Regions from separate parts of the Paraburkholderia sp. NPDC080076 genome, predicted to be linked through region 2. Evidence: riboswitches for the same ligand, from Rfam matches in the RefSeq annotation. Region 2 holds a riboswitch; the other holds the start of a gene.
The links. A riboswitch is a leader RNA that binds a small molecule or an ion and turns the genes downstream of it on or off. The one in region 2 is predicted to bind glycine.
Positions count from the first base shown of each region.

Region 1: linked by a shared signal. The riboswitch ahead of ACQKRQ_RS06370 (D-amino acid dehydrogenase) and the one ahead of gcvT (glycine cleavage system aminomethyltransferase GcvT) in region 2 are both predicted to bind glycine.

Region 1 is NZ_JBNNWQ010000001.1:1,415,211-1,426,156, reverse strand. It holds gene ACQKRQ_RS06400 (YceH family protein) at 1-350, opposite strand, end outside; gene ACQKRQ_RS06395 (helix-turn-helix domain-containing protein) at 719-1,291, shown strand; gene ACQKRQ_RS06390 (N-acetyltransferase family protein) at 1,300-1,827, shown strand; gene ACQKRQ_RS06385 (PaaI family thioesterase) at 1,854-2,249, opposite strand; gene ACQKRQ_RS06380 (MFS transporter) at 2,532-3,761, shown strand; gene ACQKRQ_RS06375 (LysE family translocator) at 3,792-4,424, opposite strand; glycine riboswitch at 4,635-4,728, shown strand; gene ACQKRQ_RS06370 (D-amino acid dehydrogenase) at 4,913-6,124, shown strand; gene ACQKRQ_RS06365 (BON domain-containing protein) at 6,248-6,508, shown strand; gene ACQKRQ_RS06360 (acetate/propionate family kinase) at 6,512-7,672, opposite strand; gene ACQKRQ_RS06355 (phosphoketolase family protein) at 7,686-10,079, opposite strand; gene ACQKRQ_RS06350 (hypothetical protein) at 10,477-10,602, shown strand; gene ACQKRQ_RS06345 (ankyrin repeat domain-containing protein) at 10,727-10,946, shown strand, end outside.
Region 2 is NZ_JBNNWQ010000002.1:919,708-930,653, forward strand. It holds gene ACQKRQ_RS11440 (alginate lyase family protein) at 1-628, opposite strand, end outside; gene gcvP (aminomethyl-transferring glycine dehydrogenase) at 768-3,704, opposite strand; gene gcvH (glycine cleavage system protein GcvH) at 3,776-4,156, opposite strand; gene gcvT (glycine cleavage system aminomethyltransferase GcvT) at 4,221-5,339, opposite strand; glycine riboswitch at 5,420-5,572, opposite strand; glycine riboswitch at 5,607-5,707, opposite strand; gene ACQKRQ_RS11460 (hypothetical protein) at 5,857-6,207, opposite strand; gene ACQKRQ_RS11465 (oxidoreductase) at 6,403-7,452, opposite strand; gene ACQKRQ_RS11470 (UvrD-helicase domain-containing protein) at 7,790-9,880, shown strand; gene ACQKRQ_RS11475 (c-type cytochrome) at 10,053-10,946, opposite strand, start outside.

The sequences.
Region 1 (10,946 bases), on a different contig from region 2:
TGCGGACCGCGCAGCAGCAAGGTGGTGAGCAACGCCGCCGACTGGCTCGGCAGTCCCAACACGCGATTCATGTTGTGCTCGAAACGCGGCACGCGGCTGCTGCTGCCTTCCATCACGAGGCTGAGCCGTTTCAAACCGTCGACGGCGGTCAGCACCTCGGCTTCCGTGGCGTTCATCACCGGCGTGCGGCCGGTTTTCTGGTTGCAGCCCAACGTCAGCGCGTTGAGCGAGAGCGGATAGCTGTCCGGCACCGTGTGCTGCTTTTCGACAAGCACGCCGAGCACGCGTCCTTCAAGCAAGGTCAACGCGCGGATCGAAGGACGGGAAAAAGCGTCGGGAGTGGAGTTCATAGATGATGTCGCGGCATGAGCCGCCGGGTCTCGTAAATGATGTGCTTTACCGCTGCACAGCCGGGCGGCGCTTTCTGGTTTGTGGGCACTATGATAAACGGCCCAGGCCGCGCAGGTGTATGAATCTCCGCTACGGCAAGGCGCGCGTGAGGCTCGTGTGGCATGGGTCGAGCGGGCGTTGTCTGTGGATGCTCTCGAGCGTGTCGCCACACTCGCTGCAAGCGTGAAAGACGCGTTGATCGAGCGCGTTTGCTCGTCCCTTTACGACACATTGACGCTGCGCATGAACCGGCACGCGCCAGCGGAGCCGCCGGGCCCATCCATTTTCGTTGTTGACGGTTTTCCATATTAGAGATAATTTCCCTAATATGGAAAACACACTCTCCGACGACAACGCCATCGACCGCCGCATCGCCCAGCGGCTACGTGCGCTGCGCGCCGAACGCAACTGGTCGCTCGACGACCTCGCCAAACTCAGCGGCGTCAGCCGCGCGACGCTGTCACGCCTCGAAAACGCCGCCGTGAGCCCGACGGCGAGCGTGCTCGGCAAGCTCTGCGTCGCGTACGGCCTGCCGATGTCGCGCCTCATGCACATGGTCGAAGAAGACTTTGCGCCGCTCGTGCCGCGCGACGCCCAGCCGCTCTGGACCGACGCCAGCATCGGCTTCCGGCGGCGCTCCGTGTCGCCGCCCGCGCAGGCGCTGAGCGGCGAGGCGCTGGAATGCGAACTCGACGCCGGCGTGCACATCACCTACGACGCGTCGCCGCGGCCCGGTCTCGAACATCATCTGATCCTGCTCGAAGGGCAGTTGCAGATCACTGTCGACGGCCAGAGCCACGATCTGCAACCGGGCGACTGCCTGCGCTATCAGTTGTTCGGGCCCAGCGCTTTCGTGACGCCCGCGCATAGCGCGGCCCGCTACATTCTCTTCATCGTGTGAGCCAGAGCATGAGCAAGACCACCATCACCCCATTCACCGCCGACGACCTCGTGCGCCATCTTCCCGAACTCGGCGCACTGCTGCGCGCCTGTGTGCATGACGGCGCCAGCGTCGGCTTCGTCATGCCGTGTGGCGTCGACGAGAGTGAAGCGTTCTGGAACGGCAAAGTGCTGTCTTCGCTGCGTGCCGGCGGGCTGGTGGTGTTGGTCGCGCGTCAGGGCACGACGATCGCGGGCACCGTCCAACTCGACTACGACACGATGCCGAATCAAAGGCATCGCGCCGAGGTGCGCAAGCTGCTGGTCCATCCCGCGTTCCGCCGTCAGGGCATCGCGAGGGCGCTGATGACCGAACTCGAACGCCATGCGCATGGGTTGCAGCGCAGCCTGCTCACGCTCGACACCCGCACCGGCGACCACGCCGAGCCGCTTTATACCGGCCTGGGTTATCGGACGGCCGGCGTGATCCCGGGCTATGCGCGCGGCACGCACTGCCACGAGTACGATGCGACCACCATCATGTACAAGGCGCTATGACGAGCGTGCAGACTGGTCGCTACGGCTCAAGTCGTCCGTGAATACTTGAACGTGCCCTGCGCGCTGGCAATCAACAGCTTGCCGTCCACCCAGGCCTCGCCGCGCGAGAAGAAAATCGAACGGCCTGCGCGCTCCAGAAAACCCTTCGCGGTGACCGATTCGCCGAGTCCCTTGTCGAGGTAATTGGTGGTCAGCGACAGCGTGAAAGCATGCCGTGCCGGTTCGCCGCTCGGCGCAAAGAGTCCGGCATAGCCCGCCGCCGCATCGAGCAGCGTCGCGATCGCGCCGCCTTGCAGCACGCCCTGCCGATTGAGCTTGCTCGCATCGATCGGCATCAGCAGTTCGGCGTAGCCATCGCGCCATTGCGTGAGACGAACGCCGAGCGATTCGAGAAACGGATTGTCGATGGGGAAGTCGGACATGGGCGTGCCTTTGTGTTCGAGATAAGAAATGCCGGGGCGCGCGTGGTGCGCGGGCAATGATGAACAGTCAGCATACCAGGGTTCACGACCGGCAATTGTCTGAGGCGGCACCAGACTGCGCCGGTTAACTGTTTTCGGCTTGCGCTCGCTACATCGCTCGATGACCCATTGATCGGCCACGCCCTGCCCGCTTCACCGGCCCGATTGCCCGCTCTCAGGCACAATCGGTTTTTCGCCGCGCCCGCGGCCCGACGTCATTCGCCCGCATTCCATCCTGCCTCGATGAGTTCAGCCACTTCCACCGACGGCGCGCCGCACTGGCAGCGCAATCTCTATGTCTGCCTGTTCGGCTCGTTCACGACCATCGTCGCGATGACGTTGCTGCTGCCTTTCCTGCCTCTCTATGTGCAACAGCTCGGCGTCCATTCGGCCGCGGTCGCCGTGCAGTGGTCCGGCGTCGCGTTCGGTGCGACGTTCCTCGCCGCCGCGCTGGTGTCGCCGCTGTGGGGGCGCATGGCCGACCGCTACGGACGCAAGCTGATCCTGATTCGCGCGAGCCTCGGCATGGCCATCGTGATGTCCTTGCTCGGGCTCGCGCAGAATGTCTGGCAACTGGTGGGGCTGCGGTTTCTGGCGGGACTCGTCGGCGGCTATGCATCCGGCGCGACCGTGATGATCGCCACGCAGACGCCGCGCTCACGCACCGGCTGGGCGCTCGGCACGCTGGCTTCGGGCGTGATGGCGGGCAGTCTGGTCGGCCCGCTGGTGGGCGGCGCGCTGCCGCCGCTGATCGGTATCCGCAACACGTTTTTCATCGCCGGCGCGATGATCTTCTGCGCGTTCATCGCGACCACGCTGCTCGTCAAGGAGCAACCGGTCGAGCGCACGCGCGGCAAGGCGCACACAGCGGACGCGGCGACCGGCTGGGCCAGCGTGCCCGACCTGCGGCCGGTGCTGGCAATGCTGTTCACCTCCGGCTTGCTGATGTTCGCCAACATGTCGATCGAGCCGATCATCACCGTGTACGTCGCCCAACTGGTGCACGACGCAAGGCACGTCACGCTGGTGTCCGGCTTCGTGATGTCGGCGTCTGCGCTGGGCAGCGTGCTGGCGGCTTCGCGTGTAGGGCGTCTGGCCGACCGCATCGGCGCGCCCAAGGTGATCGTGGTGTGTCTCGCCGTGTGCGCGGCCTTGCTGGTGCCGCAGGCGTTCGTCACGAGCGGCTGGCAACTGGTGGCGCTGCGCTTTCTGATGGGTTTGGCGCTGGCCGGCCTGCTGCCGTCGATCACGAGCGTGATCCGCCACAACGTGCCCGACCGCTCGGCCGGCTACATTCTCGGTTATGCGACTTCGGCGAATTACGCGGGCCAGGTGGCGGGTCCGCTCGCGGGCGGCTTTGCCGGCGCGCATTTCGGCATGCAGGCGGTGTTCCTAATCACCAGCGCGTTGATGCTCTGCGGGGCGCTGTTCAACGGCTGGGTGTTCAGAGGCTCGGGTGCCGGGTCTGGCTGACCAGGCAACGGATAGCGCGTCTCAAGCGAATCAACGACGCGAATCGAACGCGATGCGTACCGCGAGTCCGGCGAGCACGGTGCCCATCAGCCAGCGCTGCACCAGCAGCCACACCGGACGGCCGGCAAGAAACACGGCGATCGAACCCGCCATGCTTGCGATCAGCGCATTCACCGTCACGCTGATGACGATCTGCACGCAGCCAAGCGCAATGGACTGCGCAAGCACGCTGCCGTGCCCCGGCGAAATGAATTGCGGCAGCAGCGACAGATACATCACCGCGATCTTCGGATTCGCGAGATTGGTGACGAGGCCCATGGTGAACAGCTTGCGGCGGCTGTCGTGCGGCAGATCGCGGACCTGGAACGGCGAACGGCCACCCGGCTTGACCGCCTGCCACGCCAGATACAGCAGATAGAGCGCGCCGCCGAAGCGCAACGCGTCGTACGCGTACGGCACCGTCAACAGCAGCGCCGTGATGCCGAACGCGGCGCAGAACATGTAGAACACGTAGCCGAGCGCGACACCACCGAGCGAAACGAGGCCCGCGCGCCGCCCCTGGCAGAGCGATCGCGAGATCAGATAGATCATGTTCGGCCCCGGCGTGAGCACCATGCCGAGCGAGACCAGACCGAAGGCGAGCAGCGTTGGGAAAGCGGGCACGTCATTCTCCTTTGCAAATGAAGGTTGGGCGGTGCCGCCAAATATAGCCGATGCCGGCCATTCCGGCGCGACATACGGGCCCGAAAATTCGTAGCGACGCATGCCCCGCCTTCATCTCCACTCAAGCAGTTTCAGACCGCCGCTTGCGCAGTGCATAGCAGGAAAGACTTGCGGTGAAATTTTTTGAACGGTATTGTCGAGCCGTTCTGCAATGCAAGCGCGGGAGAGATCGTCAGACGTTCGTGACGACGCCGACGGAGCAACCGCCCCGGAAACTCTCAGGCAAAAGGACCGCGCAGCAGGAACATCTGGAGAGCGGCGCACTGGACTACCCTGTGCGCCCACCGAAGGGGATTCCCCGCACACGGCTCGCATCGGGCCCGGCTGCCGCGGGGAAGAAACTCTCAGGTACATGGACAGATGGGGCATCGACGCCGGTTTCGACACGAAATCGACACCGGTGATGCTCAACTACTCTGGACCATGCCATGTCACGAATCGCCATTATCGGCGCCGGCATTACCGGCGTCACGACTGCTCACGCCCTCGCTCAGCGCGGCCACCACGTTACCGTCTTCGAGCGCCATCGCTATGCGGCGATGGAGACTTCGTTCGCCAACGGCGGCCAGTTATCCGCCAGCAATGCCGAAGTCTGGAACAGCGCGGCCACCGTCATGAAAGGCCTGCGCTGGATGCTCACGCGCGACGCCCCCTTGCTGCTCAACCCCACGCCCACCTGGCACAAGTACTCGTGGATGGGCGAATTCCTGCGCGAGATTCCACACTACCGGACGAACACGGTTGAAACCGTGCGGCTCGCGATTGCCGCGCGCGAACATCTGTTTTCGATCGCCGAGACCGAAGGCATCGACTTCGATCTGGAGCGGCGCGGCATTCTGCACATCTACAAGACCCGCAAGGAATTCGACGCCGCGAGCAAGGTGAACGAACTGCTGCGCGAAGGCGGGCTCGACCGCAATCCGGTGACGGCGAGCGAGCTGCATGGCATCGAGCCCACGCTGCACGGCGATTTTTACGGCGGCTTTTTCACACCGTCCGATTCGACCGGCGATATTCACAAGTTCACGCGCGGCCTCGCTCAGGCGTGCGTGCGGCACGGCGTCGAGTTTCATTACGACGCGCAGATCACGTCGATCGAGCAGCCCGCCGAGGGCCGCTTTACGCTGACGGTCGATCTCGAAGGCGAGTCGCAGCGGTTCGCGTTCGAGCGGATCGTCGTGTGCGCGGGCGTGAAGAGCCGCGATTTCGCGTCGATGCTGGGCGATCACGTGAACATCTACCCTGTCAAAGGCTATTCGATCACCGTCTGTCTCGAAGACGAACTCAGCCAGCAGCGCGCGCCGTGGGTGAGCCTGCTCGACGACAGCGCGAAGATCGTCACGAGCCGGCTCGGCGTGGATCGTTTTCGCGTGGCCGGCACGGCGGAGATCAACGGCTTCAACCGCGATATCCGTTCGGACCGGATCGCGCCGCTGGTGGACTGGACGCGGCGTTATTTCCCCGAGGTGTCGACCTCGCGCGTGATTCCGTGGGCGGGCTTGCGGCCGATGCTGCCGAGCATGTTGCCCAAGGTGGGCCGCGGCAAACGGCGCGGCGTGTTCTACAACACCGGGCATGGACATCTGGGCTGGACCTTGTCGGCCGCGACGGCGCAGGTGTTGGCGGGCGCGATTCAGTAGCGCTTGCTGACGCAGGGTTTTGCAGGCGGCGGTAGCGTGATGTCACCACTGCCGCCGCCGAGTGCAAAATTCGCCACTTCTGCTAGTGTTCTCCCCATACGCATCAGTGCCGCGGAGAACTCCATGCCCTACACCCGTGCAGCGAACCACAAGGCAGGCAGCGCACGCCTGAGCGACGCGCAGATCGCCGCGGAGGCGACCCGGCGTCTCGCCTGGGACGCCGCGGTCCCCGAACACGCCGTGAAAGTCCACGTCTCGCGCGGCCGCATCACGCTGCGCGGCGAACTGCAACGCGATCAGCAACGCACCGCGGCGCTCGAAGACGTGACACGCCTGTTCGGCGTAACGGGCGTGTCGGATCACACCGTCGTCAAGGCAAAGTAAAGGTCAGCCCGTCTGCGTTTGCCGCAGCAGCGTGCGGCAATGCCGCGCGATCTGCTTTTCCTCTTCGGTGTGAATCGCCCTCACCTTGCCCGCCGGATCGCTGTCTGTTAGCCCCATGAAAGCCAGCCCGTCGCACACGCGCCTGCGAATCTGTCCGCTGTGCTCGCCGATGCCGCCGGTAAACACCAGCAAATCGATTCCGCCCAGCAACGCCGCATAGCCGCCGATGGTCTTGCGCACGGCGGTCGCGAACGCATCGAGCGCGAGTGACGCATCGGCATCGCCCGCTGCTGCGCGTTTTTCCAGAGCTTGCATATCGCTTTCGCCATCCGCGTAACCGGCGAGGCCGCTCTCGCGATTCAGCAGCGTCTCCAATGCGCCGGCATCGAGCTTCTCCACACGCATCAGATACAGCAGCACGCCTGGGTCGAGATCGCCGCTGCGTGTGCCCATCGGCACGCCGCCGGTCGGCGTCAAACCCATCGACGTGTCGATCGATTGGCCGTCGCGCAACGCGCAGACGCTCGAACCGTTGCCGAGATGCGCGAACACGGCGCGCGCCGGCAAGTCCGCGCCGAGCCGCGTCACCAGCGATTCGTACGAGAGACCGTGAAAGCCGTAGCGCATCACACCGGCTTCCGCGTAGCGGCGCGGCAACGCAAGGTGTGCCGCGCGCGGCGGCAGCGTCGCGTGAAACGCGGTGTCGAAACAGGCGAAATGCGGCGCGTCGTCGAAAATCTTCTCGGCCTCGTCGATCAACGCAAGCGCAGGCGGAATATGCAGCGGCGCGAAGTGCACGGCATCATGCAATTGACGGCGCACGTCGGCGGTAATGCGCTGATGCGCGCGCAGATGGGGTCCGCCATGCACCACCCGATGCCCCACCGCCGAAGGCCGCGCATGGTGCTGCTCCGTGAGCACCTGCGCGAGTTTTTGCAACGCATCGATCTGCGATTCGAGCACGCGCTCCTGCTGCACCAGCACGCGGCCGTCGGGCGCCTTGATCCGCAAACTGCCGTCGTCGCGCCCGATGCCTTCCGCACTGCCTTCCAGCAACAGGGATTCGTCATCGCCCGCGTGCCTGAACAGCCCGAACTTCAGCGACGACGAACCGCTGTTCAACACCAGAATCGTTCGATCGTCAGCGCTGTTTTCAGTGTGCATGGTCATGCCTCGCTCAGCCTTTCCACGTCCAGTTGCGGATTTCTTCCTTATCGATGCCTTCGGAATGCGCATAAGCCAGATGTTCGATGATCTGGCCACGCAACCATTCCTTCGCATGATCGCCGACACCGCGCAGCTTCGGCACGCGGTCGATCACGTCGATCGCCAGCGAAAAGCGGTCGACCTGGTTGATGATCGCCAGTTCGAGCGGCGTGTTGATGTTGCCCTTCTCGTGATAGCCGTGCACATGCAGGTTGTCGTGATTCGTGCGGTTATAGGTCAGCTTGTGAACCAGCGACGCATACGAGTGGAAGTTGAAAATCACCGGCTTGGTCGCGGTGAACAGCGAATCGAAATCGCGGTTGGACAAACCGTGCGGATGCGCGTGCTCGGGCATCAGGCGGAACAGATCGACCACGTTGACAAAGCGGATCTTCAGGTCGGCGAACTGCTCCTTCAGAATCTGCACGGCGGCGAGCGCCTCCATGGTCGCGATGTCGCCCGCGCAGGCCATCACCACATCCGGCTCGACGCCCTGATCCGTTGACGCCCAGTCCCAGATGCCGATGCCCTTGGTGCAATGCGTGACCGCCGAGTCCATGTCGAGATACTGCAGGTGCGGCTGCTTGTCGGCGACGATCACGTTGACGTAGTCGCGCGAACGCAGGCAATGATCGGCGACGCTCAACAGGCAGTTCGCGTCCGGCGGCAGATAAATACGCACCACGTCCGGGCTTTTGTTCGTGACGACATCCAGAAAGCCGGGGTCCTGGTGCGTGAAGCCGTTGTGATCCTGACGCCACACGAGCGACGTGATCAGCAGATTGATCGACGGCACCGGCTGCCGCCAGCCGAGATCGCGCTTGGCCTTCTCCAGCCACTTGGCGTGCTGGTTGAACATCGAATCGATCACGTGGACGAAGGCTTCATACGTGGCGAACAGACCGTGGCGGCCGGTCAGCACATAGCCTTCGAACCAGCCTTCGAGCGTGTGTTCGCTGAGCATTTCCATCACGCGGCCGTCTACCGCGAGGTCGCCGCCGTCCGCGTCGCCCGGTTCGGTTTGCGCGAGCCAGGTTTTTTCCGACGCTTCATAGATCGCGGTCAGCTTGTTGCTCGCGGTTTCGTCGGGGCCGAACACGCGGAAGTTCGTCATGTTGTTGCGCATCACGTCGCGCAGGAACTTGCCGAGTACCTCGGTCGGCGACGTGTACGAGCCGCCCGGCTTTTTGACCGCCACCGCGTAATCGCGAAACGGCGGCATGTCGAGCGTCTTGCAGAGCAAGCCGCCGTTCGCATGCGGATTGGCGCTGATGCGGCGCGCGCCCACGGGCGCGAGTTCGCGCAGTTCTTTCACGAGGCGCCCTGCTTCGTCGAACAGCGTCTCAGGCTCGTAACCGCGCAGCCAGCTTTCCACCAGCTTCAGGCTTTTGCCGTTGGTCACCGGATCGAGCACGGGCACCTGATGCGCGCGCCACGAACCTTCCACCTTGTGTCCGTCGACTTCCTTCGGGCCAGTCCAGCCTTTGGGCGAACGCAGCACGATCATCGGCCAGCGCGGCCGCGACGCGTCGTTGCTTTCACGCGCACGCTGCTGGATCGCGCGGATTTCGCCGATGCACTGTTCGAGCGTCGCGGCCATCTGCTGATGCATGACAGCGGGATCGTCGCCTTCGACGAAATACGGTTTGTGGCCGTAGCCGGTCAGCAAAGCTTCGAGCTCCTCGCGGGGAATGCGCGCGAGAATGGTCGGATTGGCGATCTTGTAGCCGTTCAGATGCAGCACCGGCAACACCGCGCCGTCGCGGATCGGATTGAGGAATTTGTTCGAGTGCCAGGAGGTGGCGAGCGGGCCGGTTTCCGCTTCGCCATCGCCGATCATCACGGCGACGATCAGATCGGGATTGTCGAACGCGGCGCCGTAGCCGTGCGAGAGGCTATAGCCGAGTTCGCCGCCTTCGTGAATCGAGCCGGGCGTCTCGGGTGTGCAATGCGAACCGATGCCGCCGGGAAACGAAAACTGCCGGAAAAAACGCTGCATGCCGGCTTCGTCTTCGCTGCGGTCGGGGTAGATTTCCGAGTAGTGCCCTTCCAGATAGCAATGAGCCAGCGTGGCCGGCGCGCCATGACCGGGACCGGCGACGTAGATCATGTCCAGATCGAGCTTTTTGATGAGCCGGTTCAGATGCACGAGCAGGAAACTCTGCCCCGGGTCCGAACCCCAGTGGCCCAGCAGGCGGTTCTTGATGTGTTCGGGCTTCAGCGGTTCGCGCAGCAGCGGATTGTCGCGCAAATAGATCATGCCGGCCGACAGGTAGTTGCAGGCTCGCCAGTAGCGGTCCATGTTGCGCAACGTGTCGGCGTCCAATGTTTGCGGCGGCGTGGGATGAGAGGTTGCTTCAGCCATGGTGTCACTCCTTGGAAAGGACTGTCAGGCAGGTTGGCGGATGCGGCAACGGTGATTCGTGAGGCGGCCGGCGCGAAAGAAACCAGCGGTACCGGCCATGCTGTCATGCGGATGACACAACGAAAGCGTAAGGGCAAAGGCCCGTGGCAGCGGGCCTTTGCGCCCTTGTCTGGTGATCGTCAGTGTGACAGGAAGCGGGCCGCATGGTTCGACGCAATCGTCCAAAGCTTGATCCATCTGCGACTGCGCGACCGTGATGACATTCCGCCTCATGACGCATGCGTTAGACTTTAAGCCCGTATTAAGCGAATGCCTTTAAGCTGCTCATGCTTCATGCGCGACGGCGGACCGCATCTGGCGCGTACCACCTTGCTCGCCCCTTACCAAACATTCCATCATGCCGACACCCAGTCGCCTCAAAGCGCCGTTGATCCTTGTTCTGACATTGGTGTTCCTGTTCGCGGGTGTCGCCATTCTGGTCGGCGTGTTCGGCTTGCTGGTCAAGCTGTTCGGCCACGCCTGAGTGCCGCTGCGCGGGCGTCGCCGGCGCAAAATGTGTATCCTGAGCAATCTTCCCGGCGCCTTCACGTGTGGTCTCCCGCCTTCCCGAGACCTGGGGCGCCCAGCCTGATTGCAAGGAGATTCCATTGACGGACCACGCTGATACTTCCCCGCCCTCCGGCCAGCCGATCGACCCGGAGTTGCTCGAACTGGCGCACCAGGTTTTCGACCTCGCGCGGAGCGGCGATGCCGCCATGCTCGCGGCGGTGATCGAAAAAGGCGTGCCGCCGAATCTGCGCAACGACAAAGGTGACAGCCTCGTCATGCTCGCCAGCTACCACGGCCACGCGAACGCCGTGCGCACGC
Region 2 (10,946 bases):
TGATCCGATGACTCTGCCAGTTGTTCTTGAACGTCCCTTTGAGCGGCCGAGGTTGCGCGTCGATTTGGCCGATGTAGCCGTTCGCGAGTTTCGTCAGGAACGCCATCGACGCATTGCGCGTTTTCACCGGCAACGCACTTGCCGTCATGTCGTACGCGAGAATCAGTCCTTCAAAACGGGTTTCGTCGATCGGATTGAAACTCGGTTGATAGGTCGTGACCCAGGCAAACAACAAGCGGTCGACGAGCTTGAGATAGCGGTCGTCGCTGGTGGCGCGCCAGGCGAGCGCGGCGTCGCGCAACAGATCGAGATCTTTCTCCGCTTCGACGCTCTGGTCGTAAATGCCCTCGTGCGGCAGCGTGCCTTCGGTGTGCAGTTTCGCCAGCGCATGCGGCTGATCGTTCAGATGCGCCTGCACATTGCTCACCAGCGCTTTCACGCCGGGATCGGCGTTCGTGCGTTCGCTGGTTTGCAGGGCGGGCGCCGCACAAAAATTCATCGCGGCCTGTGCTTGCCGCAGCGGCAGCAGCACGGCTGCGCCAGCCAACAGCAGCGTGCAGGCTTGCCGCCATGTCGGCGCTCGCGTTGCTTCGGTCCGGCTTTGCATCAATCGCACCTTTCGCGCCATGCGAAACTCCTCGTTAGGCTGATTCGGTGTGTGATGTTAGCCGTTTGCGGCCAGGAGCGACAGAGAACCGAGGGCAGAACCACGCACCGCCCTGCCGCCTCTTTTCGAGGCAACGGGCGATGCGCGATAACTGTCCAGCTTACTCGTAGTCGGCGATCGGCACGCAGGAGCAGAACAGGTTGCGGTCGCCGTACACGTTGTCCGCGCGGCCGACCGGTGGCCAGTACTTTTTCGCGATCAGCGTGGGCAGCGGATACGCCGCGGTTTCGCGCGCATACGCGTGCTTCCAGTCATTCGCGATGACCACCGCTGCCGTGTGCGGCGCGTGCTTCAGCGGATTGTCTTCGCGGTCCGAGCGGCCTTCTTCGACGGCGCGGATTTCCTCGCGGATCGCGATCATCGCTTCGATGAAACGGTCGAGTTCTTCCTTCGATTCCGATTCGGTCGGCTCGACCATCAGCGTGCCCGGCACCGGGAAGCTCATCGTCGGCGCGTGGAAGCCGTAGTCGGCGAGACGCTTGGCGACGTCGTCCACGGTGATGCCGCTGGTTTCCTTGATCGGACGCAGATCGAGAATACATTCGTGCGCGACCAGTCCGCCCGGGCCCGAATACAGCACCGGATAATGCGGCGCGAGTTTCTTCGCGACGTAGTTCGCGTTGAGGATCGCGGTTTCGGTCGCGGCGGTGAGATTCTTCGCGCCCATCATCGCGATATACATCCACGAGATCGGCAGGATCGACGCCGAACCGTACGGTGCGCCCGACACCGCGCCAATGCCGTTCGGCGCGCGTTCATAGCCCGACGAAATCTGGTTCGGCAGGAACTGCGCGAGATGCGCGCCGACCGCGACCGGCCCGACGCCCGGTCCGCCGCCGCCGTGCGGGATGCAGAAGGTCTTGTGCAGGTTCAGATGCGAGACGTCGCCGCCGAACTGACCCGGCGCGGTCAGGCCGACCATCGCGTTCATGTTCGCGCCGTCCACATACACCTGGCCGCCGTGCGCGTGCACGATCTCGCAGATTTCACGCACGTTCTGCTCGAACACGCCATGTGTGGACGGATACGTGATCATGATCGCCGCGAGTTTGTCGGCGTGCTGATCGGCTTTCTTCTTCAGGTCTTCGATATCGACGTTGCCTTGCGCGTCGCACGCCACCACGACCACCTGCATGCCGGCCATCTGCGCCGACGCCGGGTTCGTGCCGTGCGCCGAAGCAGGAATCAGGCAGACATTCCGATGCGCTTCGCCGCGCGACGCGTGATACGCGTGGATGATCAACAGGCCGGCGTATTCGCCTTGCGAGCCGGCGTTTGGCTGCAGTGACACGGCAGCGTAACCGGTGGCCGCGACCAGCATCTCTTCGAGCTGATCGATCATTTCGCGGTAGCCGACGGTTTGCTCAGCCGGCGCGAACGGATGGATCTGGCCGAATTCAGGCCACGTGACCGGCAGCATTTCCGAGGTCGCGTTCAGCTTCATCGTGCACGAGCCGAGCGGGATCATCGAACGGTCGAGCGCGAGGTCCTTGTCCGACAGGCTGCGCAGATAGCGCAGCATTTCCGTTTCCGAATGATGACGGTTGAACACGTGATGCGTGAGATACGCGCTGGTGCGTTCGAGCGCGGCCGGGACCGACGCCGTGTTCGACGCGGCAAGCTTTTCGTCGAGCGTGTCGACTTGCGGCACGTCTTTCGCGCCCGCGGCTTGCGCGAACACTTCGAGCAGATCGGCCAGATCGCGGCGTGTGGTGGTTTCGTCGATCGACAGGCCGACTTGCGTGTCGCTCACGCGGCGCAGATTGATGCGCTTCGCTTGCGCGGCGTCGTGCAGCGCTTGCGTACGCGCGCCGGATTCGAACGTGAGCGTGTCGAAGAAGGTTTCGTTGGTGAGCGTGTAGCCGAGCTGCTTCGCGCCTTCCGCCAGCAACGCGGCGATGCGGTTCACGCGCAGCGCAATCGTCTTCAGACCGTGCGGGCCGTGATAGACGGCGTACATGCTGGCCATGATCGCGAGCAGCGCTTGCGCGGTACACACGTTCGAGGTGGCCTTTTCGCGGCGGATATGCTGTTCGCGCGTTTGCAGCGCGAGACGCAGGGCCGGATTGCCTTGCGCGTCGACGGTCACGCCGACGAGACGGCCCGGCATCTGACGCTTGAATTCGTCGCGCACGGCGAGGTATGCCGCATGCGGGCCGCCGAAGCCGACCGGCACGCCAAAGCGCTGCGTGTTACCGACGGCCACGTCCGCGCCCCATTCGCCCGGCGGCGTGAGGACGGTCAGCGCGAGCAGGTCGGCGGCGACCACCACGTGGCCGCCCGCTGCATGGATTGCTTCGGTGAGCGCGCGGTAGTCGCGCACGTCGCCGTTCACGCCCGGGTATTGCAGCAGCACGCCGAACGCGTTCACATTCGCGGCTTCCGCAGCAGGGCCCACTTTCACTTCGATGCCGACCGGCGTGGCGCGCGTCTTCACCACTTCGATGGTTTGCGGCAGCACGTCGTCGGCCACGTAGAACACGTTCGACTTCGGCTTGCCGATGCGTTGCAGCAGCGTCATTGCTTCAGCGGCAGCGGTGGCTTCGTCGAGCAGCGACGCATTCGAGATCGCCAGACCCGTCAGGTCGACGATCATCTGCTGGAAGTTCAACAGCGCTTCCAGACGGCCTTGCGAGATTTCCGGCTGGTACGGCGTGTACGCGGTGTACCACGCCGGATTTTCCAGCACGTTGCGCAGAATCACCGTCGGCGTGTGCGCGTTGTAATAGCCCTGCCCGATGTACGAGCGGAACACCTGGTTCTTGTCCGCGAGTTCGCGCAGCGCGGCGAGCGCTTCCGCTTCGCTCTTCGGTTGCGCGAAGGGGCCGAGCGGCAGCGTTTCGGTGCGGCGGATCGTCTTCGGAATGACGGCGTCGATCAGCGCGGCGCGCGACGCGAAGCCGAGGGCTTCGAGCATCGCGTGCTGGTCGGCCGCGTCCGGGCCGATGTGCCGTTCGGCGAAGGCGTCATGCACTTCGAGCGCGGCGAGCGAGAGAGGAGTGCGGTTCATCAGACGATCCGGGTGTTCGAGCTTCATGGGTGTTCCTGGCGGTGCGGCTGTCCGTTCGAAAAGGACGCCGCACCTGTCGGGTTAAACGTAAAGGTGAATCAGGCGCCGATTGACTTGGTGTACGCGTCGGCGTCGATCAGACGGTCCTGCGTGGCGTCCGCAGCCGGCTTGATCTTGAAGAGCCAGCTTTCGTACGGCGTGCTGTTGACCGAATCAGGCGTGTCGGCCACGGCGGTGTTCGCTTCGATGATTTCGCCCGAAACCGGCGCGTAGATATCGGAAGCGGCTTTCACCGATTCGATCACGGCGACGGTGTCGCCTGCCGTGACGGTCTTGCCCAGTTCCTGGACTTCGAAGAAGACGATATCGCCGAGCGCTTCCTGCGCGTGGTCGGTAATGCCGACCGTCAGCGTGCCGTCCGCTTCGGTGCGGACCCATTCGTGCGATTCGGTGTATTTCAGATCGGCCGGGATGCTCATCGGATGCTCCTATGCGGTGTGATTCGGTAGTGACTTGAAAAAAGTGGACGAACGCGCCGGTTGCTTAAACCGCGAGCACTTTGCCATTGCGCACGAACGGCAGTTTTACCACGCTTGCAGGAACGTTTTTGTCACGAATCCGAACGTGCACGGTGTCGCCTGGCTGCACGCCCTTCGGCACGCGCGCGAAGGCGATCGATTCCTGCATGGTCGGGGAAAACGTGCCGCTGGTGATTTCGCCTTCGCCCTGCGGCGTGACGACTTTCTGATGAGCACGCAGCACGCCTGCCGCCTTGCCGTTTTCCTTCAGCAGGATCAGGCCGACGAACGCGGCCTGCGAACCGTCCGCTTCCAGCTTGCCTTTGCCGACGAAGTCGCGCGGCGAGGTGAGGTCGACGGTCCAGGCGAGGCCGGCGTCGAGCGGCGAGACGTTGTCGTCCATATCCTGGCCGTACAGATTCATGCCGGCTTCGAGGCGCAGCGTGTCGCGCGCGCCGAGACCGGCCGGGCGCACGCCTTGGGTTTGCAATGCGTTCCACAGCGCTTCGACGTGATCCGCCGGCACGATGATTTCGAAGCCGTCTTCGCCGGTGTAGCCGGTGCGGGCGACGGTCAATTCGCCGAACGGCGTGTTTTCGATGCGGGCGGCGTTGAAGGGCTTCAAGGCTTCCGTGGCGGCGCGCGCGGCCGGCACGGTTTGCCAGACTTTTTCGCGGGCGTTCGGGCCTTGCACGGCGACGATCGCGTAGTCGCGGCGCGGCGTGACGGTCAGGCCGAAGCCGCCTTCGGCGTTGAGCTGGCCGAACCAGGCGATGTCTTTATCAGCGGTGCCAGCGTTCACGACCACGCGGAAGTGATCTTCGCCGAAGTAATAGACGATCAGATCGTCGATCACGCCGCCATTCGGGTTCAGCAGGCAGGAGTACAGTGCGCGGCCGGGCGTTTGCAGTTTGGCGACATTGTTCGCCAGCGCGTATTCGAAGAAGGCGCGCACGCGCTCGCCGGTGAAATCGACGACGCACATGTGCGAGACGTCGAACATGCCGGCGTCGGTGCGCACGGCGCGGTGTTCGTCGATTTGCGAGCCGTAATTGACAGGCATGTCCCAGCCGCCGAAATCGACCATGCGGGCATTGAGCGCACGGTGGGTGGCGTGGAGCGGGGTGTGTTTGAGTTCGGTCATAGGGCCTCGGGCATCTCGCGAAACAAAAAAGGCCATGCGGCGCTACGCCTCGCGGCCTTCTGGCTGCGAGCGTGGTCCTGCATGACCCCTCTGTCCTCGATACCTGAGAGATTGCGCCACCGTGATCACGTTGACGTGCCACGGTGAAACGCGCGCCCCTTCGGTGGGCAGCTTGCCAGAATCTGCTCGATAAACGATGCAGATGGCTACTGCCGCTCTCCAGAGTGCGAAAAACGAGTGCCTCGATGTTGCCTGGACGCGGGTTTTTCGACGCGGTCGGTCCTTTTGCCTGAGAGTTTGCGGGTGTGCCCCTTCGGCGGCGCGGCCTGCGATTTTCAGCGGCCAGCGCGCTCTCCCGACGCGTGCGGCGAATGTACGCGAGGGCCGGGGGCTTGTCAAATAAAGGCCCGCGAGCGGCGCGGCGGTTGACGCACCGCTCTCGCGCCTGTCAAAAAAAGCGCGGGACGTGATGCCGCGCTCGTGCCGCTTTTGGTGCCTGACCTGACGCGTGGAGCGACTATTCGCCGATGGCGTGCGCCGCGTTGTCCAGTTCCTGATTCAGCACGCGCTGTTCGTCGCTGGAGAGGCCGCCGCCATGTTGCGCGGCCATGTCGTGCGCTTCCTGACGGATCACGTCGAGGCGATGGTGCAGCGCGCCGCCTTGGGGCGGCGGGTAATAGCCCTGATTCACGCGGTTGTCGATCCGGCGGCTGAGATTGTCGATGCGGCCGTCGACCTGACGCAGGCGCTGATCCGCGATCTGTTGCGGGTTGGGACGAGGCGCCGGCTGGGGTTGAGGCGCCACCACACAGGCGGCGAGGGAACTGAGCAAGGCGCACGCGGCGAGCGCGCGGATAGTACGGGGCATGAACTCTCCGGAAGTCATTGTCGTTGTGTGGTGCTACCCGGTAGCAACGGATGACTGCCGGGCCGCGCTGACCGGCAGCGCGGCCTTATTTGTAACGTTATGTTCCTTTCGGGCTTGTCAGGGTTTGGCCCGCGCGGCGTGGGCGGCGAGTGCTGTTTTAGGTACACAAGCCATTTCGACACGCAGGCCAAACCGTCAGCGAATCCGCTCAAACGGCAGCCGGACGCCTTCTTCCGAACTGCGGGCGGCAAGCTCGATAACCGTCATTACGTCGACGGCGTCCTGTGCGCTGACCGGGAATTTCACGCCGTGCTGGATGGCGTCGGCCACCGCGATGTAGAACCCGGTGTAGTCGCCATTGCGCGTCGGCAACTCGCGCTCGACCTCCTGATCACCTTCCTGCACGCGCAGCACACCGGCGGCATTGCCGGCGCCGAAACCCTCGTCGCCCGGCCGCAGGCCCGCCTTCAACTGATCTTCCTGCGTATCGAGACCGTATTTCATATAGCTGCCGCGCGTGCCGTGGATGGTGAAGCGCGGCGCGACCAGTGCCGTCAACGCGCTGGCGTGCAGCACCACTTCGAACTCACCGTAGCCGAGCTGGATATGCACGTAGTCGGGTGCGCCGGCGTCGTCGCGATGCGTGCGCACGGTGGCCGACACGGTTTGCGGGGCGCCGAACAGGGCCAGCGTCTGGTCGATCAGATGTGGCCCGAGGTCCAGCAGCAAGCCGCCGCCGCGCGACGCTTCCTCGCGCCAACGCTGCCGCACCTCAGGCCGGAAACGGTCGAAATGCGATTCGTATTGCGTGATCCGTCCCAATTCGCCGCTCGCGAGCAGGTCGCGCACGGTCAGAAAATCGCCGTCCCAGCGACGGTTGTGAAACGGTATGAAGAGTTTGCTCCGGGCGAGCGCGATGTTGGCCAGCGTGTGGGCGTCGGCGGCGTTCAGCGTGACCGGTTTGTCGACCACCACGTGCTTGCCTGCTTCCAGCGTGCGGCGCGCCAGGTCGAAGTGCGTATCGTTCGGCGTGGCGATCACGATGCAGTCGATTTCTTCGAGCGCCAGCAGCGCGTCGAGGTCGGCCACCACCTTCGTGTGCGGATAGTCGGCGAGCGCGCGCTCGGGTTGGCTCGTGGCAATGGCCGCGACGCTCGCGCGGCCGCAGTGCTCGATCACCGGCGCATGGAAGGTCGCGCCGGCGAAACCGTAACCCATCAATCCAATCTTCAGCGATGCGGACATGCTTGTCTTCCTGCAAAATCGGCGCGCCGCTTTGCCACCGCGGCGACGGCGCGCAACACCGCAATTGTGGCATGTCCTGAAGGTGGACCGGCAGCGTCGTCGGCTCGGCGCATGTTGATTGGATATTGCTTTTATGAGGCGGGCATCTGGTGCATGCATCCGTGTTAACATCGCTCCTCTCGCGCGAACCGCAGCGGGCCGGAACACCCTCGCACCGCGCAGGGCGCCCGTTCCAGCCGCCGGGGCCGCGCAGCATGCCCCCGGGCCTTCGGCCGGCAGTCGCCACGCCGCTACGCCCTCAACCGCCGCTTTCAACCGCATCACCCATCCACAGACGATGTCCGCAGGCCTGAACCCCGCTCAAAATGAAGCGGTCCGTTATCTTGACGGTCCGTGTCTCGTGCTCGCCGGCGCAGGCAGCGGCAAGACGCGTGTGATCACGCAGAAGATCGCGCATCTGATCGAGGCCAAGGGCTTCGAGCCACGTCACATCGCCGCTGTCACGTTCACGAACAAGGCCGCATTGGAAATGCGCGAGCGCGTGGGCAAGCTGCTCGAAGGCAAGACGCTGACCACGCCCGGCAAGGAAGGCCGCAAAGTGCCCGTCAATCAGTTGACGGTCTGCACTTTCCACTCGCTCGGCGTGCAGATTCTGCGGCAGGAAGCGGAGCACGTCGGCCTGAAGCCGCAGTTCTCGATCATGGATTCGGACGACTGCTTCGGCATGATCCAGGAGCAGGTCGGCTCGACGGACAAGGGCTTTATCCGCAAGATCCAGTCGATCATCTCGCTGTGGAAGAACGGCATGATCATGCCCGAGCAGGCGATCGCGATCGCCGCGAACGAGGACGAACATCAGGCCGCGATCGTCTACCGCAATTACGTGGCGACGCTGCATGCGTATCAGGCGGTCGATTTCGACGACCTGATCCGTCTGCCCGCCGAACTCTTCGAAAAGAACGAGCAGGTGCGCGACCGCTGGCAGAACAAATTGCGCTATCTGCTGATCGACGAGTATCAGGACACCAATGCCTGCCAGTACGAACTGGTGAAACTGCTGGCCGGCAAGCGCGCGGCGTTCACGGCGGTTGGCGACGACGATCAGGCGATCTACGGCTGGCGCGGCGCGACGCTAGAGAATCTCGGCCAGCTCAGCAAGGATTTTCCGAAGCTGCATCTGATCAAGCTGGAGCAGAACTATCGCTCGACGGTGCGCATTCTGACCGCCGCGAACAACGTGATCGCAAACAATCCGAAGTTGTTCGAAAAGAAGCTGTGGTCCGAACACGGCATGGGCGACACGATCACCGTCACGCCGTGCAACGACGAAGAGCACGAGGCCGAGTCCGTGGTGTTTCGCCTGTCGGCACACAAGTTCGAGCGGCGCGCGAATTTCCGCGACTACGCGATCCTGTACCGCGGCAATTTCCAGGCGCGCATTTTCGAGCAGGTGTTGCGGCGCGAGCGGATTCCGTATGTGCTGTCCGGCGGGCAATCGTTCTTCGACAAAGCCGAGATCAAGGACATCTGCGCTTATCTGCGCTTGATCGCCAACGCGAACGACGACCCCGCGTTCATCCGCGCGATCACCACACCGCGGCGCGGCGTCGGCAATACGACGCTCGAGGCGCTCGGCTCGTTCGCGGGCCAGGCCAAGGTGTCGCTATTCGAGGCCGTGTACATGGGCGGCATCGAGGCGCGTCTGTCGCCACGGCAGATCGAACCCATGCGCGTGTTCTGCGACTTCATGCAGCGCCTCACCGATCGCGCCGAGAAGGATGCCGCCGGCACGCTACTCGACGAACTAATGGATGCGATCCACTACGAGGCCTATCTGTACGATGCGTTCGACGAACGCCAGGCGCAGGCCAAGTGGCAAAACGTGCTGGAGTTCATGGAGTGGCTCAAGCGCAAAGGCACCAAGGCTGAGCCCGCGGGCGCGGCGAATGACGAAGCCACCGGCTACGACACCGCCGACGGTCTCGGCGACACCGGCAAGAGTCTGCTCGGCCTGATCCAGACCGTGGCGCTGATGTCGATGCTCGAAGGCCGCGAGGAAGATCCCGACGCGGTGCGGCTCTCGACGGTGCATGCGTCGAAGGGTTTGGAGTATCCGCACGTGTTTCTGGTGGGCGTCGAGGAAGGCATCATGCCGCATCGCGGCGGTCCGGACGACGAGCCAATCGACGACGCGCGCATCGAAGAAGAACGCCGGCTGATGTACGTGGCGATCACGCGTGCGCAACGCAGCCTGCATCTGAACTGGTGCAAGAAGCGCAAGCGCGCGCGTGAAACGGTGGTGTGCGAGCCGTCGCGCTTCATCCCCGAAATGCTGCTCGACGATGCCCCGCCGCCGACGCCCGAAGAAGCGCCGATGTCGCCGAAAGACCGGCTCGCGAGTTTGAAGGCGCTGTTGCAGAAGCCTTGAGTGGGCGCTTCGAAACGTCGAGTGCGCAGCCGCTCGCGGACAGCGCCCAACCTGGCGCATAACGCGAATCTCGTAGGCCTGTCTGTTGGCCGAGATATAAAAAAATCCCTGCGCCGCGTCGCCACGGTGCAGGGATTTTTTGTCACGCGGCAAACGCCGCGAGCGGTGCGTCTTACTTCACCGCGCTGACCATGTAGTCGACGGCGGCCTTCACGTCCGCGTCGGAGGCAGTCGAGCCGCCCTTCGGAGGCATCGCGCCCTTGCCGTGCAGCGCGTAGTTATAGACCGTGTCCATTGGCTCTTTCAGACGCGGTGCCCAGGCGTCCTTGTCGCCGAACTTCGGTGCGTTCAGCACGCCAGCCGCGTGACAGGCCTGGCAAACCTGCTGATACAACGCCTTGCCGGCTTGCGACGCGTCCGCGCTTTGCGTGCCGCCCGCTGCCGGCGCGGCCGCTTGCGGCACGCTGGCCATGGCGGCCATCGCTGCGGCGGCCTGAGCCGCGCCCGCGTCGGAAGCGCCGGCCGGCGCCGCGGCCGCTGCACCGGACGCCGCAGCGGCGCCTGCTGCCGGCTGAGCCGGTTCAGGGAAGCTTCCGCCCGAATTGTTGGCCATATAGGCGACCGCGCGGGCGATCTCGAAATCGCTGTAGTCGTCCGGGCTGGTGCCGCCGCGCGGCGGCATCGCGCCTTTACCGGTGAGGGCAGTGTGCAGCAGCGTGTCGAAGCCTTGCGCGATGCGCGGCGCCCAGTCGGCGGCATTGGTAAATTTCGGCGCGCCTGCCGCACCCGACGCGTGACACGCGGAGCACACGGCCTTGTAGACTTCCTCGCCGCTCTTGTAGACGCGCGGCGCGTTGGCGTCGCGAATGTCGACCTGGGCGAACGGCTTGATGCGGGCGGTGACCTCGGCTTCGGAGAGAGAGTCGGTGCCGGCGCCGGTGCGCGTCGAATTGTCGACGTAGATCACTAGCAGAACGATGATGACGATCGGTACCGCAAAACTGGCAATGATCGCGGCGACGAGCTGTCCGGGGGTTTTGATCGGGGCTCCGTGTGGTGCTTCGCT